DNA from 3 places in the Desulfosporosinus youngiae DSM 17734 genome. Region 1 is predicted to be linked to each of the others. Evidence: riboswitches for the same ligand, from Rfam matches in the RefSeq annotation. Region 1 holds a riboswitch; each other region holds the start of a gene.
What was found. Region 1 has a riboswitch for cobalamin ahead of DESYODRAFT_RS12725 (bifunctional cobalt-precorrin-7 (C(5))-methyltransferase/cobalt-precorrin-6B (C(15))-methyltransferase). Riboswitches for the same ligand answer to the same signal wherever they lie in the genome.
Positions count from the first base shown of each region.

Region 2: it holds a riboswitch for cobalamin, as region 1 does, so the genes downstream of both, DESYODRAFT_RS19760 (HAL/PAL/TAL family ammonia-lyase) here and DESYODRAFT_RS12725 (bifunctional cobalt-precorrin-7 (C(5))-methyltransferase/cobalt-precorrin-6B (C(15))-methyltransferase) in region 1, are expected to answer to the same signal.
Region 3: it holds a riboswitch for cobalamin, as region 1 does, so the genes downstream of both, DESYODRAFT_RS19675 (ABC transporter substrate-binding protein) here and DESYODRAFT_RS12725 (bifunctional cobalt-precorrin-7 (C(5))-methyltransferase/cobalt-precorrin-6B (C(15))-methyltransferase) in region 1, are expected to answer to the same signal.

Region 1 is NZ_CM001441.1:2,758,962-2,763,149, forward strand. Features, by position in the region: gene DESYODRAFT_RS12710 (XdhC family protein) at 7-1,107, shown strand; gene DESYODRAFT_RS12715 (TOBE domain-containing protein) at 1,219-1,425, shown strand; gene DESYODRAFT_RS12720 (Uma2 family endonuclease) at 1,555-2,133, opposite strand; cobalamin riboswitch at 2,447-2,631, shown strand; gene DESYODRAFT_RS12725 (bifunctional cobalt-precorrin-7 (C(5))-methyltransferase/cobalt-precorrin-6B (C(15))-methyltransferase) at 2,771-4,042, shown strand; gene cobI (precorrin-2 C(20)-methyltransferase) at 4,042-4,188, shown strand, end outside.
Region 2 is NZ_CM001441.1:4,262,258-4,266,445, forward strand. Features, by position in the region: cobalamin riboswitch at 552-740, opposite strand; gene DESYODRAFT_RS19760 (HAL/PAL/TAL family ammonia-lyase) at 851-2,413, opposite strand; cobalamin riboswitch at 2,698-2,883, opposite strand; gene DESYODRAFT_RS19765 (ABC transporter ATP-binding protein) at 3,170-4,188, opposite strand, start outside.
Region 3 is NZ_CM001441.1:4,241,444-4,245,631, forward strand. Features, by position in the region: gene DESYODRAFT_RS19670 (ABC transporter substrate-binding protein) at 1-455, opposite strand, end outside; gene DESYODRAFT_RS19675 (ABC transporter substrate-binding protein) at 655-1,704, opposite strand; cobalamin riboswitch at 1,859-2,045, opposite strand; gene DESYODRAFT_RS19680 (response regulator transcription factor) at 2,213-2,911, shown strand; gene DESYODRAFT_RS19685 (ABC transporter substrate-binding protein) at 2,904-4,188, shown strand, end outside.

The DNA of each region.
Region 1 (4,188 bases):
AGATTGATGGAAAAAGAGATATACCTCGGGCTGAAAAAGGTATTTGATCAGAGCTTGGAGGCTGCCTTGATTACTGTAATCAGTGTGTTGGGGTCAACTCCTCGCAAGTCCGGAGCAAAAATGCTGGTTTTTCCTGACGGAACGGCAATTGGAACCATCGGTGGCGGATGTGGCGAGGCCGAGGCCAGGCGGGAGGCGTTTAGTGTTATAGATTCATACACACCTATCAGGCATTCTTTAAATATGACGGCGGACATTGCCCAAGAGGAAGGAATGGTCTGCGGAGGGGTCATGGAATTATTCATTGACTATTTGGGTCCTCAAAGTGATAGGGAACAGATCAATCTACGGAAAGATTATCTGTCAGCTTTAGAGAATAATAGAAATCCCCTGCTGGTAACAGTGATTGAAGCGACTGCGGAAGGATTGCTGGGGAGAAAGCTGTTCATTAAGAATAACGGAGACATTTTCGGCGATCTTGGTTTAGAAAAGCTGAACAGAGCTGCTATAGATAGTGCCAAAATAAGTCTCGGAAGAAGCCAACCCTTACTAATTAGTTTGGATTCTGAGTTCAAGCAATGTGAAACCTCAGTGACAAAAGCGGCTTTCCGGTTGCTGATTGAGCCTCCGGCGACGGTGGTGGAATTGTTGATTCTAGGTGCGGGGCATATCGCAGTCCCCCTGGCAGCGATGGCGAAAATGGTTGGGTATGAGGTTACGGTGGTCGATGATCGTCCATCCTTTGCTAACTCTGCCCGCTTTAGCACCTGTGATACCATTATCTGTGACGATTTTGAACGGGCAATTGAAGCTATAACTATAAATCCGCAGACGTATATCGTGATTATTACAAGGGGGCATCGCCATGACAAAATATGCCTGCGGAAAGTGATTGATCAGCCGGCCGCCTATATCGGGATGATTGGCAGCCGCAAAAGGGTTAAAGCCATAAAAGCTGACTTGGAGGAAGAGGGAGTCTCCAGCGAATCGTTAGAAAAACTGTATTCACCCATCGGTCTGAAAATCGGAGCAGAGACTCCTGAAGAAATAGCCGTAAGCATTCTCAGTCAGTTAATTAATGTACAGAAAAGGACAATTGAATCGTAGAAATACTCAGGAGTTATGTAAAAATGGTTTTGTGTATGTAAAATTTTGGTTTGGTCATACTAACGTATGTCGCTTGGCTGCGATCATACTTGTGTGGCGGAGGTGATACATATGCAATTATCAACGAGAAATCAGCTTAAAGGGACAATTAAGGAAATAAAGAAAGGTCCGGTATCGACTGAAGTGATTATAGACGTTAGTGCACCAGCTGAAGTAGTCGCTTCAATTACCACTGGGTCGGCAGATTCGATGGGATTAAAAGTTGGAGAGGACGTCACCGCTCTTGTTAAAGCAAGTTCTGTTATGATCATGAAATAATGGAGTCAGGTCACAAGATTGATAGACTGCATAGTTAAATGGCAATGGGAAAACGCGAACAAACCTTTCGTGCTATCGCAGTCGAAAGGTTTGTTATTTTCATAATTTTAAGGAGACCGGAGCATAGTCTTAGGAAAAAACATCTTGAAGTTCGATAATAAGGTCTGCGAAAATACCTACGATCATTGAATCTTGTTCGGTATACACTTCCGGTCTGGAGTATTTACCCTCATTTGTAAGATGAAACACAGCTAAAGTGTTTTGCTCCGGATATACGATCCAGTACTCTAGAATACCTGCACGCTCATACAGGTTGAATTTTTCTTTAAGGTCTTTTTGAAAGGTGGAGGGGGAAGTAATCTCAACAACCAGATCAGGGCTGCCTTGACACCCACGATCATCCAATTTATTCTTGTCATATACCACGACAATATCCGGCTGAACAACGGTAGAAATCTGTTCGTCACTCTCTTGCATTTGGGGCAGGCGTACATCGAAAGGCGCAGCGTAAACCCGGCAAGGTTTGCCTTTTAAATAATTATTAAATAGTGTATGCAGCTGACCGGAGATCTCCTGATGCTTGCGCGAAGGGGCAGGGGTCATATTGTAGGCTATACCATTCAGCAATTCCCAGCGTTCATCTTCGGGCCATGTGAGGTAATCCCCGTACGTGAACCTTTGTTTTGAGGGCGGCAGACTCTTAGCCAAGGAGATACCCCCTTTTTTAACATTTGTTTCCTAACGTTAATTTAACACATCATCCAGTTCGGAACAAGAATGATGGATACAACTTACGGACTGAATAATGTTTATAGCAAATTCTAAAAGGATCAGATTATGATTATAACCAAAAGCACAAACCTTTAGGAATAACGGATAGTTGTGAAGGACGTTAATTCTGAATGTTTACAGGAATGTCTCATTAATCACAATTTTTTTATAGATTATCCTATTTGAAAAAGAGGAATTTAGTATATACTTATAGAATATACAACTATCAGTCGAATAACCAGTCATGAATTTAATATTGTCGTCTTAAGGTTCCTTATGCAAGAGAGGATCAAAAAGGGGAAGTCGGTGAAAATCCGATGCGGTCCCGCCACTGTAAACAAGGAGTTCTCTTCAGAAATCCGACGATCAAATTACGGATGAGGGAAGAGAATGATGATATGAAGCCAGAAAGCCTGCCTTAAGTAACATCACAAACCTACGAGCGATGGGAGATGTGTGTGTTTATAAAGGTAAACCATACGAGCTGCTCAGGCTCGTTTTTTTAATGCCCATACTATTAGGAAGGATTCTCTAATTTCTGAAACAACGACAAATTATGGAAGAGGAGTAATGTATGCTACAGGTCATTGGTATCGGCCCCGGAAGGCCGGAATGGTTGCCCCCTGCAATTTACGAACTTGTAAAAAACTGCGAGATTTTAATCGGTGGGTCCAGGGCTCTTGAACTCTTTCCGGATTTCGCAGGACGCCGGTATACTCTATCCGGTAACCTGGCCAGCAGTGTCGAAGTTATTCGGAGTGCACTTCTTGAAAAGAAAATGGTCGGGGTACTTGTTTCCGGCGACCCTGGGTTTTTTAGTTTTTTACCCAGATTAAAGAGGGAATTTCCAGAAGAGCGAATCGATGTCCATCCTGGAATCAGTTCTCTGCAATTTGCTTTTGCCAGAGCGGAGCTTCCCTGGCAAGAGGCGACGTTTGCCAGTGTTCATGGCCGGGAGTTATCCGTACTTCCGCAAGTGATAACTCATCCAACAGCGGTTTTAACCGGCGGGGAAAATACCCCTCAGAAAATTGCCCAACTCTACTTGGACCGCGGCTCTAATCCAATCATATCCATCGGGAATGCCCTTGCTTATCCGGAGGAATTTTGGGCGACAATGGATGCCGTGCAATTAGCTCAGGAAACGACCTTGTTAAAGAATGCAATTGTTATTCTTCATCCTGCCGGCGGGCAGGATAGCGATCCTTCGTTCAATCAGGCTGGAAATCAGCATCCCCAGTCCCTTAAGTATTCTACCAAAAAAGCTCCCGGGTCCAGGCTGGGAATACCAGATGAAGAGTTTCTGCGGGGCAAGGTTCCCATGACCAAGTCTGAAATTCGTGTGCAAGTACTCGCCAAAGCCCAAATTTCGAAACAAGACTGTGTCGTGGATATTGGGGCGGGTACAGGGAGCATTAGTATTGAAGCCGCAGGTCTGGCATCTGAAGGGGTCGTTTATGCCATCGAACATAATCCTGAGGCTCAAGAACTCATTCTTGCCAATCAACATAAGTTTGACGTCTCAAATCTCCGCTTGATTCGTGGGGCGGCACCTAATGTTTTCCCTGAGCTGCCTCCCGTCGATGTCTGTATTATTGGCGGGAGTAATGGGCGTTTAGCGGAAATTCTGAAGACCCTTCCCCTTGTTGAAGGGGGAAGAATCGTGATCACTGCAGTTACGATCGAAACTGTTGCTCAAGGCTTAAAATTTCTCACAGACTTTAATTATCAGGATATTGACACCGTGTCAATTCAAGCAGTTCGCTGGAAAGCAGTTCAAGATTTGCATATGGCACAAGCCTTAAATCCAATCTTTATAATCTCAGCACGAAAAGGGGAAAAGTGATGAATACAACTTGGGGAAAATTCTATGGAGTCGGAGTCGGCCCCGGCGACCCTCAGCTCCTGACCTTGCAAGCCGTTAATGTCCTTCAGTCGGTTGATCTGGTAGCTATCCCAAAATCCAAGCTGGACCGGGAAAGTGTAGCCTGG
Region 2 (4,188 bases), 1.5 Mb from region 1:
TCCACTCCATTTCTGTTAATTATTTTTCATCAGCTGTCGGAATTTCGACAATTTGCTTAAAATAAAAAAGACCACGAAGCAGACTCTAGTGAGTCAAACCTCCATGGTCTTTGCAAATACCTTCGTGGTTCTGCATTTAAAATAATTTTGTACATTGATTCTACAAACTCTTCATAGATTCCTGCTTAATGTCTTATTTTTAAAATAAATTTTAAAGTTATAATTTTAACTGAACAAGTTTACTTTAAGGCACTGTCTTTCACTTCCTCTCAGTATAGAAACAAAAAAACCACAAAGTTGACCCTAATGAGTCAAACCTCCATGGTTTTTGCTTCCGCCCTCTCAGAATATCCCCATCATTTTATACCTTAACAGAACCGTCGAAACGCGAAGGACCCATTCGTTTTTATAATTTCTGTTATCATCCGTTACGCGCCCTCATCTTTCCCCTTTTTAAATTCAAAAAGCCCCTCGACGATGAGCGCCAAGAGGCCGTGTATATTCCTAAATACGACACTTACTTATAGAACCTCCCTATCGCTCGTAGAGTTACTGGTTCATTAACAAAGGCAGGTCTTCTGACTTTGGTTCATTTAAATACATCACGCCTTCCCGGTATGAACCAGTGGCCTATTGTATGAAACATCTCCCCATTACAGTGGCGGGACCGTGCAGGACTTTAACCTGCTTCCCTTTTAAGCCGTACTTTAAGTACACGCACCTTTATTCTCAAATATTTAATTACTATAATGTTAACGCATCTTAATCTCATGTGTCAACCATGAAGTACACCTGATAAGATTACTACGTCACATAAACAGGGTATCAGCTACTATAGCAAAAATGGATGTTAATATTTTAGATTTTCAACTATATCAAGTATTTTCTCTTCAGCGATGAGGCTGGAGACATGCTCAATATAAGGCTGTAAAAATTCATCCTTTTCGAGAAAAGGAACATTCTTTCTGATTAGATTTTTCACCGCTAAAGTTGTGGGGGATGGCAAAAGTTCTGCAATAAAATCTTGTGCTTGGGCAGCACACATTAATTCAATCGCTAAAACATATTTCAAAAGGTTTACAGTTTTATAGGCCTTTAATGCAGCATTATAACCCATACTCGTATAATCTTCCTGAAATGCACTTGTAATGGCGTTATCAATTGTTGCTGGATGACTAAATATTCTCATTTGACCTACGATACCCGCTGACGTATATTGCGGAATCATGAAGCCGTGATTTACGCCATTATTTCTAATTAAAAAGGCGGGAAGCTCACTTACATGCGGGTTAACCAGTCTATGGGTTCTTCTTTCTGACATTTTTGCCATCATCGTCATGGCCATGCATAAAGAATCAGCTTCAATTCCAACAAATGAACCATCAGCATTACATCCCATCAATACCTGTCCGTCATCTTCGCTGTCTGAAAATATTAAAGGATTATCACAACAGGAGTTCATTTCAGTAAGAACTGTTTGATATGCATCTTTGATTGTCTTCTTAGCTGCCCCGTGTACTTGAGGAACATTTCTTAATGACGTAGCATCCTGTACTCTGTAGGATTTGTATTGGGCAATTATCTCACTATCTTTCAATATATTTCTAATGTTTTCAGCAGTATTTATTTGGTCTTCATGTGGTCTTACAGCATGAATCCTTGGGTCATAAGCTTCTAGGGTTCCTTTTAATACTTCTAAAGACATGGCTGCAGAGATGTCTGCTGTTTTCGAATAATTAATTGCATCATATAATGTTAAAGCAGTTAGTGCTGTAATTGATGTCGTTCCAGAAACAAGGGATAAGCCCTCTTTGCTTGCTAAAGCGATTGGTTTCATACCCGCCTCTTCAAGAACTTTATCTCCGGGCAGTAAATTATCGTTAAACCAAGCCTTACCTAGCCCAATTAGAACGAGGCCAACGTGAGCTTCCGGCCCTAGATAGCCTACGGAACCATCTTTTGGTGCAAACGGGATAATGCCATTATTGAGAAGTCCTGCTATTTGCTCGAGAGTTTCCATCCGAACTCCGGCATAAGCTTGTCCCAGGTTTAAAAGCATCATCAGAAGTATTCCCCTTACTACTTCTTTGTCCAAAGGTTCTCCTACCGAGGTGGCATGGGACAGGAGTGTGTTTCTTTGTAAAAGCGCTGAGTCTTCAGGACATACTGCTTTATTCCAATTTTCTCCCAATCCGGTTGTGACACCATAGATAATTCTGTTTTCATTCGTAAATTTATCCACTAAAAATCGGGAACGATTAACTCTATCACGGTATTGAGCCGAAAACTCTACCTTGGCATTATATCGTACGACTCCGACAAATTGGTTTAACTCGATCGGGCTATCTCCTAATATCACTTTACTGATACATTTAGCTCGTTTTAGCGTATTTTCCAGACTATGCGTATGCATGAATTCTCTCCTTTATACGGAACCATCATTGAACAAAAGAAATTAAGAAATAAAATCGGTCAGTAAGGCTGACGTTATAACAATGACTACATTTTAAATTACAGCCCTGCGTGAAACTGCCGATGCGATCGTCCATCTCGTTTAATAATTCTCTTATCATCCGTTACGCCCTATCTTCCCCTTTTTTGAATTCAAAAAGCCCCTTGACGATGAGCGCCAAGAGGCTGTGTATTTCCCTAAATACAACACTTACTTTATAGAACCCCCTATCGCTCGTAGAGTTATTGGTTCATTCAACAAAGGCAGGTCTTCTGACTTTGGTTCATCAATGCTTTACGCCTTCCCGGTAGGACTAGTGGCTATTAGTATAAAACATTTCCCCATTACAGTGGCGGGACCGTGCAGAATTTTACCTGCTTCCCTTTTAAGCTGTACTATGTAGTACGCGCACCTTTATTTTCCAATATACAATTGTTTTAATGTTATCGTATATTAGTCTAATATGTCAACCATTAAAACAGTTGAACAGAGCTGAAGCATGATTTTCCCCTTGAAACTGAGAACAATAGTCGCTACTCAGACTTATCCAGGTTGAACGCCTTGGCCCTGAAATCCCAAAAAGGATGAGCCCTTGGGTGTAGTTCAAATGTTGCATCGATGCACCATTTAGGCTCTCTTCCCCCTCGGGGGAGGAGAGTATAGCAATGCTTTGCACATCACCTTATCCTCGCCGGATTGCCTTATTCTAAAGCTCAATTACGCGATCTTCCACCCCTTGGCCACCTCCTGTGCTTTCCAGAGCTGTGCATACAAGCCTCCCTTCTCAAGGAGCAATGAATGGGCACCCTGCTCTACAAGACTCCCCTGATCAAAAACAAGAATTTGATCTGCGGTCTGAATGGTACGCAAATGATGGGCAATGACAAGCACTGTCCGTCCCTTGGCCAGAGCACTGACGGCTTTTTGGATCTTGGTCTCGTTCACAGGGTCCACATTGCTGGTGATCTCGTCCAACACAACAATAGGTGCATTTTTAAGGAAGGCGCGGGCAATGGAAATACGCTGTTTTTGACCACCGGATAAGCCCACACCGTTTTCCCCCACTCTTGTATCATATCCTTCCGGCAGCCCGGCGATAAAGTCATGGATTTGTGCCTTTTTTGCCGCCTCGATAACCTGTTCCCGTGTTGCGTTCCGGTTGCCCAGCCGGATGTTTTCATAGATACTGTCAGCGAAGAGCACGACATTCTGCATGACAATACTGATATTGGAAAGCAGCTCGTCATAGTCCATATCCCGGATATCCACACCACCTACCTGGATGGAACCTCTTCCAATGTCCCAGAAGCGCAGCAGCAAATTGGTGATCGTGGTCTTCCCGGAGCCGGAGGGACCTACCAATGCCGTCAAGCTTCCCTGAGGCAGCTTAAAATTGATATTTTTCAGCGCGAACTCATCGGTTTCATAGGAAAAATCAACCTTTTCATAAGTGATATCAAAAGCGCTTGTTTTTCTTGGAAAAACTGCCGCCGGTACAGTGGGGGCCTCCAACACCCCTTCCACCCGTCGATAGCTGTCCTTTACCTGCAGGTAGTCCAGCCAGTACTTCTCAATTTTCCGGAAAGGCTTGTAAAATTCCACACTGAAAATGATAAATATCAATAGTGTTTCAAAGTTAAGGCTTCCTTGATGCAGCATTAATGCTCCTACTATAATCATTACCGCATAGGAAAGCTCGAAGAAAAATGAGAATCTGCCGACATAGCCCGCAACTG
Region 3 (4,188 bases), 1.5 Mb from region 1:
TTTCCTAAAGAAAAGGACGTGCCGTAAATAAAATCAGGCTTTGTATTAACGACGGCCTCGAAAGATGGATAACCGCCTGCCCCGCCAACGAGATTATCTCCCAGAATATTTAATGAGTTGTAGATTTCCTGATATTCAGGCAAAAAGTCAGCGTCATAGCCTGGAGCCACACCGACAATTTTCTCTTGCAGGCCAAGGGCTATAAGCGTTTCAATATTCGTTGTCTGCACTGCAAAAACGGCTTCCGGCACTTCGTCAATGACAAGCTGCCGATTATAGTTCTGGACAACAAAAGGCTTAAAGTCCGTCTCCTGGTTAACTTTGGCAGATGCCTCTTTATCGGTGCCGGATTCATTTACCTTTTCATTCAAGGGGCTTGGGCCGCAGGCAGACATCGAAAGAACAAGAAACAGCACCATAAATAACACCATAATACGATTCATCACTGTTTTCACGCTGAGCACCTCCAAATTCTTACAAGTATTTGAGCCAGACTATTTTTTCCATTAAAACCCCCTTCATTTTATGAATAAAGTTAGATTGACCTAATAAAGTTAGTTCAATCTAACTTACAGTTTTTAATTATACGGTTGAATCCATATAAAACAATAGATTCACAGACGATTTCATAATATTTCATAACCTTAATGTTTGTTATTTAAATTTTTCCGGATAAAAGCCTTTGGCAAGCTCCTCGATGCAATCAGCGTTGCGGATGCCGGGCAAAACGTCATTAAAGCTGACAACGACAAATTGATCATTGACTACCGCAGGCAGTTCGGCAAAAAGAGGGTTATTTTTAAAGGCGGCAATTTTATCCTCGGCACTGGTCTCCCCATAATCGATAATGATAACAATTTCCGGCTTGCTGTTGACGATTTTTTCCTTATTGGCAAACAGCCAGTTTTTATTAGTGTCAAAAAAAATGTTTTTCCCGCCGGCCAGCTCGATTATGTTGGTAATAAGCGCCGGGCCTGCTGTAAAGATCATGCCTTCTTCTTCGGAATCGTAGACAAACACAGGGATTGGTTTTTCAATCTCCCCTAGTTTATCCTGGGTCCTGCCAATCTTTTCCGACATGTTCTGTACTAATTCATGAGCCTGAGTTTCGACGGCAAAGATCCGCCCTATGGTCAAAATTTCTTCATACACATCATCCATCCCGGCATTGAGCATATCGGTAGGCTTGCTTATAAAGGTGGTAATGCCGGTTTTAGTGATATTATCCAGGGATGTAATATTGCCGGCGTTTCCCACCGAGAAGGATGTGCCGTAAATAAAGTCCGGGTTTGTACCCACAACCGCTTCAAAGGAAGGGTAGTTGTGACCCCGGATAAGTTTTCCCTCCAGGCGGTTTAAGGAATTATAAGCGTCCTGAAATTGGGGTAAAATATCAACCTCACTGACACCCGGCGCCACACCGACAATTTTATCCTTTAGGCCAAGAGCCATAAGAATTTCGGTATTTGGCGTGGAAACAGCAAAAACCGCTTGCGGCACTTTTTCAATAGCAAGCTGCCGGTTATAGTTCTGAATAACAAACGGCTTAAAATCTGCTGTTTGGCTAGCTTGAGAAGATGTCCTTTTATCGGTTTCGGATTTATTTGCCTGTTCATTCGAGGGGCTTCGGCCGCAAGCAGAAATCGAAAAAACAAGCAGCGCCACCAATAATAACGTCATAATAGAATTCATCTCTTTTTTCACAATAAGACCTCCCCAATTTATACGAGCATTTGAGTTAGAATAACCTCACTTATTGGACGATGGGATAAAAGCCGGAAAACAGAAAAAACTCTTTGCCCTCACGAGCAAAGAGTCAGAAAATACAGCTATCACCTCCTAACATCCCGTAGGTATTTACAGTGGTCGGCATAAGCAGGTTTCCTGGCTCAAGATCCTTATCCATTCACGTCTTCCCGGGCGCAGCCCAGTGACAATCTATGAATCGACTCCCTTATACAGTGGCGGGTACCGCGTCAGCTTATCTGACTTCCCTTTTCAATCCTTGCCCTCGAGCAAAGATCACTTATCGCCAATATTCGATTTTTTTCATTATAGCACGTCTGCAGCAGCCCGCTTATGATTTCATAATATTTCACAAATCTAAGACTATATAGGATACCTGTTACCGTTGTCTTTTAAATTATGATAAATTATGCTGTTATAATAGATTCACAGAGACTTAGGTTTTGGGCAAGGAGTGTGCGAGAAAATGGGTGCCATGATTATGATTGTTGATGATAGCAAGGATATCCGTGAAGTCGTTGAAGTCCTGCTGGGCAGTGAGGGTTATCAAGTTATCCCTGCCGACAGCGGCGAAATGGCTCTCAACTTGCTGAAAACTCATCAAGCCATTGATTTAATCATATTGGATATTATGATGCCGGGTAAATCCGGTTTTGAAACCTGCCGGGAAATCAGAGAAATGACCACTGCACCGGTTTTGTTTTTATCCGCCAAAACCCATATTGAGGATAAGGAAACCGGCCTTACTATCGGAGGAGATGATTACCTGTCAAAACCCTTTTCACCCGTTGAGCTGGTTGCCCGGGTAAAAGCTCTGCTGCGCAGATATGCTATTTATCAGGGCAAAGATCATAATTTCAGCTCAGATGTGATACGAATCCGGGAATTGTCTATTCATCCGTCATCGGGTGAGGTGATACTTTCGGATGAACCTATTTCCTTGCGCTATATGGAATACCGCCTGCTGGTACAGTTGGCCTCCCACAGAGGCAAAATATTCTCCGCCCAGGAACTGTATGAAACCATCTGGGAGGAGCCTTTTTTGCCGCTCTCCAATAATACGGTAGTGGCTCATATCAAGAACCTTCGCCAAAAAATCGAAAAAGACCCCAAGAATCCCAAGTATATCCTCACAGTTTGGGGAAGGGGGTATCAGATTGTTTAAAAAGCTGCTTGTAAGAAGGCTGATACTATCTGTTGTCCTGGCCTTTGTCTGTGCCGGAACTGTTTTTGCCTTGCTTCAACAAGTATCTTCTTACAAGATAGAAGCTAAGTATAAGAATGGGGACTATCTGGAACAAAGAATGGAGAAAGAGGCAGCCGCTTTCCAACACTATATCACGGAAAATGATCTTGCCATCCATGACTTTCCTATGATTTCGAAATGGCTGGATACCACTAAGATCACGACCATTTCCCTGTACTATGATAATCGGATCATTTTTAATTCCGGGATCCCTTACATGGAGGAAACCCTCAGCTCGGGTATCCCCCATCAGCCTTTGCCGTGGGAAAAACTATATCCGATCCATTTCAAGGATGCCGACGTGTTACTGAGTTTATCCCTTGATTTAAAGCATTATGATTATGATATTGCCCTGCTCTTTAGTTTAGCCACATTCTTTGCTGTTTTTTTGGGAATCGTACTATTTTTCGTTCATGGCAAAACATCCTACCTCTTGCAATTAGAGCAGCAGGTTTTGCTGATGCAGGGCGGAAAGCTGGACATAACCATCCCTCTGAAAGGAAAGGATGAAATCACCTCTTTAGCCGAAAATATCGATGGCATGCGTCAGGCTTTTATTAAGCAAAAACAGGCTCAGGAAGCCCGGCAACGATTTTCGGCTGCTATGTCCCATGATATTCGCACGCCATTAGCGGCCCTCATTGGTTATCTTGATATTATTGTGAACAAGCGCACCTCCGATGAACAGCGTTTGCAGCAATTTTTGGCCAAAAGCGTGGAAAAGGCCAATCAACTGAAAAGTCTCACAGATCATCTTTTTGATTATTTCGTTGCTTCCGAACAGCAGCCGAAAGAAGCGGCTGAGAATCTCAGCCGCACTGATTTTGAAAAACTGATTTTTGACGGGATTTTCTTGCTTGAATCCAGCGGATTTACGGTAAATATAACTCTGACTCACCTTCAGTATTATCTGAAGATACCCAAACACGCCCTGCAGCGGGTGCTTGATAATATGTTTTCAAATATCCTGAAATATGCGGCGGCGGATAAACCTGTTATGATCAAAATGGAATTAGCCAAGGAGATTCTGACCTTATGCTTAAAAAATGAAGCCAAGACAGATGCCGGGCCTTCCGCAGACACCGGCATGGGTCTTAAAAACACACGGGCTATTGTGGAACGCTATCGCGGCAGGATGACCCAAAGCAAGGTTGAAAATGACTACTCAATTGAGCTTTCCATCCCTGTGGAAATGC